Regions from separate parts of the Streptomyces sp. NPDC023838 genome, predicted to be linked through region 1. Evidence: riboswitches for the same ligand, from Rfam matches in the RefSeq annotation. Region 1 holds a riboswitch; the other holds the start of a gene.

Region 1 (2,198 bases):
CCGCCCTGGTGTTCCGGGGTGACGACGGCATGGACGAGCTGACGACCACCGCGACCTCCCGGGTCTGGGTGGTACGGGACGGGGCCGTGCGCGAGGAGGCGTTCGACCCCCGGGACGTGGGCATCGACCTGGTGCCGGTGGAAGCGCTGCGCGGCGCGGACGCCTCGTACAACGCGGACGTCGCCCGCCGGCTACTCGCCGGTGAGACCGGGCCGGTACGGGACGCGGTGCTGCTCAACTCGGCGGCGGCGCTCGTGGCGCTGGAGCCGGGCGAGGACAGCCTGGTGGAGCAGATCCGGGCCGGGATCTCCAGAGCCGCCGAGTCGGTGGACTCGGGGGCGGCGCGACGCGCCCTGGAGCGCTGGGTGGCCGCCAGCAACGCCTGAGGGCGCTGTGGTTCCGCGCGTGTGACGCAAGGCGCAGTCCGGCATCCGGACCGCGCCTTGCGCGTACGCGGACGTATGGCAGGATGCTTTCCAAGGTCATGAGTGACAGCGACTACGGCCCCGGCCCGCTGTCCGGCAACCCTCCGTCCGTGGCGGGGTGCCCCGGGTGAAGACCAGGTCGCAGGCAGCGAGGTCTGCGGCAAGCGCGGACCCCTGCGCACTCCGTTCGGAGTGGCGCGCCCCTGGGGTCCTGGTCCTCAAGGGAGCAGTCTCGTGAGCAAGCGAATGCGATAGGGCCTCCGGCCCCTTTTCCTGTACACCTCCGCGGGCCCGTTCTGCCCGCGTTCCGAGGTCAACCCCCGTGCATCCGGCGCCGGTTGGACCGCCGCCGTGTCGTGCCGTGGGGCTCCACAGCCATTCCTTTCGCCTTGACCTGCCGGGAGATACCGCCATGTCCACGTACACCGCCACGTCCGCTTCCTCCTCCTCCGCTTCCACCTCCTCCGACTCCTCCGGCGAAGCCTGCTGCGCCGCGCCGCTGCCGGTGCTCGGCCGGGACGTCACCGTGCCGCTGGTCACCGGCGGCGAGGTGACCTACGCGGCCCTCGACTACGCGGCGAGCGCCCCGGCCCTCCAGCGGGTGTGGGACGACGTGGCCGCGTACGCCCCCTACTACGGCAGCGTGCACCGGGGTGCCGGGTACCTCTCGCAGCTGTCCACGGACCTGTTCGAGAACAGCCGGGCGGCGGTGGCGGAGTTCCTGGACTGCCGCGCGGACGACCAGATCGTGTTCACCCGCTCGACGACGGACTCCCTCAACCTCCTCGCCCAGGTGATCCCGGCCGACTGCCAGGTCTTCGTCTTCGAGACCGAGCACCACGCCTCGCTGCTGCCGTGGCGGGACGCGCGGGTGACGTACCTCGACGCGCCGCGCACGCCGCAGCAGGCGGTGGCGACGCTGGAGCGCGCCTTGGCCGACCGCGACCCTTACGGCCCCGCCCTGGTCTGCGTCACGGGCGCGTCGAACGTCACCGGCGAGCTGTGGCCGGTGAAGGAGCTGGCGGCGGCGGCGCACGCGCACGGCGCGCGGATCGTGCTGGATGCGGCGCAGCTGGCGCCCCACCACCCCGTATCCGTACGGGAGTTGGACGTCGACTGGATCGCCTTCTCGGGGCACAAGCTGTACGCGCCGTTCGGCTCCGGGGTGCTGGCGGGCCGGGCGGACTGGCTGCGGGAGTCCGAGCCGTACCTCGCGGGCGGCGGCGCCTCCCGCACGGTCGCGCGGCGCGCGGACGGCGGGGTGGACGTCGAGTGGCACACCACGGCCGCGCGCCACGAGGCCGGATCCCCCAATGTGATCGGCGTGTACGCCATCGCGTCCGCCTGCAAGGCGCTGACGGAGGCGGGCTTCGAGGGCCTGGTGGAGCGTGAGCGGCACCTGATCGCGAAGGTGCGGGAGGGCTTGGCGGCGGTCCCGGAGGTGCGCGTCCTGTCGCTCTTCGGCGACGACGCGCCGCGGGTCGGCGTGATCTCGTTCGTGGTGGACGGCTGGAACAGCTCGCACTTCGCGGCGGCGCTGTCGGCGGAGTACGGGATCGGGGTGCGGGACGGGTTGTTCTGCGCGCACCCGCTGGTGCGGACGCTGCTCGGGGGCGAGCCGGGGGAGGCCGGGGAGTGCGGGGCGCCGGAGGGGGAGCCGGGCGAGCGGTCCCTGAACGCGATCCGCGTCAGCTTCGGGGCGGGGACGCCGGACGAGCACGTGGAGCGGTTCGTGGGGGCGGTGCGGGAGTTGGTGCGGGAAGGGGCGAAGTG
Region 2 (2,198 bases), on a different contig from region 1:
TGCCCGTCCTGGTGGCGGTGTTTGCGCACGCCCACGTCGACCTGGGCCAGCGCGTCCAGGCCCACCGTGTGCAGCGCGTCGACGAGCAGCCCCAGCTCCACTCCGTAACCGACGGGGAACGGCAGCCGTTCGAGCAGCGAGCGGCGGGCCGCGTACTCACCGCCCAGCGGCTGCACGAAACCGGCTAGCTGCGGCCAGTGCAGGTTGAGCAGGGGCCGGGCCACCAGCTCGGTGACGCGGCCGCCCTGACCTGGGGTGTCGCCGAACGGCCGGTCGTACATCGCCTTGACGAAGTCCACGTCCGCATCGGTCAGGAGCGGGCCGACGATGCCGGAGACGAAGGCGGGGTCGAAGTCCCTCAGGTCCGCGTCGATGAAGCAGACGATGTCACCCGTGGTGACCAGCAGGGAGCGCCACAGCACCTCGCCCTTGCCGGGCAGGGCCGGTATCCGGGGCAGGATCGCGTCCCGGTGCACCACCCGGGCACCGGCGGCCGCCGCGACCTCGGCCGTACGGTCGGTGGAGCCGGAGTCGATCACCACCAGCTCGTCCACCAGCGGCACGGCGGCGGTCATCAGCTCGCGCCGGATCGCCCCGACGATCCGCCCGACCGTGGCCTCCTCGTCGAGCGCCGGCAGGACGACGCTGACCGTGGTGGCGGTACGGCGCTTGGCGGCCACGAGCGCGTCCAGCGGGCGGTCGGCCGCCGACCAGGAACGCCTGCTCAGCCAGCGCTCCACCTCTTCCAACACGACCGTGCGCCTCCTTGTGCGGGCCTCTGTGATCCATCTCGCGGTTCGGACGACTATCTCAACCGTCCGGGCCTTCGGTTACAGTCTTGAACAACGCGGATGACCGTCGCATGTCGGGGTCGCCGCGCGGACAAATGCCTGGGTCCTGGACCCAGTGCCACAGCGCTCATCCAGAGGGACTGAGGGAACGGCCCGTTGAAGTCCCGGCAACCCTCCTGCCGACCGCGAGGTCACGGTGGGGAAGGTGCCAATTCCGTCTCATGGCGAAATGCGCCATGGGGAAGATGAGGAGAAAGGGCCTCGCCATCATGGCTGTGCAGACCGTTGACAACACCGCCAATGCCGCCACCACTGTGAACCTCGGTCCCGCCGTCGCGCTTTCCTGCCGGGAATGCGGCGAGCGGTTCGACCTCGGACCGATCTTCGCCTGCGCCCTGTGTTTCGGGCCGCTCGAAGTCGCGTACGACCTTCCGACGGGTGACCCCGAGGCGCTGCGCAAGCGTATCGAAGCGGGCCCGAACAACATCTGGCGCTATGCGCCCCTGCTGCCTGTTCCGGCCAATGTGGCTGAAAAGCCCAACCTGAATCCGGGATTCACCAAGCTCGTCAAGGCCGACAATCTCGCCCGTGAGCTGGGCGTCACCGGCGGCCTCTACGTGAAGGACGACTCCGGCAACCCGACGCACTCCTTCAAGGACCGCGTCGTCGCGATCGCCGTCGAGGCCGCCCGCGCCTTCGGCTTCACCACGCTCTCCTGCTCCTCCACCGGCAACCTCGCCGGCGCGGTCGGCGCGGCCGCCGCGCGGGCCGGATTCCGCTCCTGCGTGTTCATCCCGCACGACCTGGAGCAGGGCAAGGTCGTCATGGCCGCGGTGTACGGCGGCGAGCTGGTCGGCATCGAGGGCAACTACGACGACGTCAACCGCTTCTGCTCGGAGCTCATCGGGGACCCGCTCGGCGAGGGGTGGGGCTTCGTGAACGTGAACCTGCGCCCGTACTACGGCGAGGGCTCCAAGACGCTCGCGTACGAGATCTGCGAGCAGCTCGGCTGGCGGCTGCCGGACCAGATCGTCATCCCGATCGCCTCGGGATCGCAGCTCACGAAGATCGACAAGGGGCTCCAGGAGCTGATCAGGCTGGGCCTGGTCGAGGACCGGCCGTACAAGATCTTCGGTGCTCAGGCGGAGGGCTGCTCTCCGGTGTCGACGGCCTTCAAGGCCGGTCACGACGTCGTACGGCCGCAGAAGCCGAACACCATCGCCAAGTCCCTGGCCATCGGGAACCCGGCGGACGGCCCGTACGTCCTGGACATCGCCCGGCGCACCGGCGGCGCGGTGGAGGACGTGAACGACGAGCAGGTCGTGGACGCGATCAAGCTGCTCGCCCGGACCGAGGGCATCTTCGCCGAGACGGCGGGCGGCGTGACGGTCGGCGTCACACGGAAGC

What was found. A riboswitch is a leader RNA that binds a small molecule or an ion and turns the genes downstream of it on or off. The one in region 1 is predicted to bind S-adenosylmethionine.
Region 2: it holds a riboswitch for S-adenosylmethionine, as region 1 does, so the genes downstream of both, thrC (threonine synthase) here and AB0G17_RS07905 (aminotransferase class V-fold PLP-dependent enzyme) in region 1, are expected to answer to the same signal.

The regions. Positions count from the first base shown of each region.
Region 1 is NZ_JBFAAD010000005.1:11,716-13,913, reverse strand. Features, by position in the region: gene trpD (anthranilate phosphoribosyltransferase) at 1-386, shown strand, start outside; SAM riboswitch class IV at 481-598, shown strand; gene AB0G17_RS07905 (aminotransferase class V-fold PLP-dependent enzyme) at 838-2,198, shown strand, end outside.
Region 2 is NZ_JBFAAD010000018.1:132,833-135,030, forward strand. Features, by position in the region: gene AB0G17_RS22465 (glucosyl-3-phosphoglycerate synthase) at 1-752, opposite strand, end outside; SAM riboswitch class I at 916-1,043, shown strand; gene thrC (threonine synthase) at 1,061-2,198, shown strand, end outside.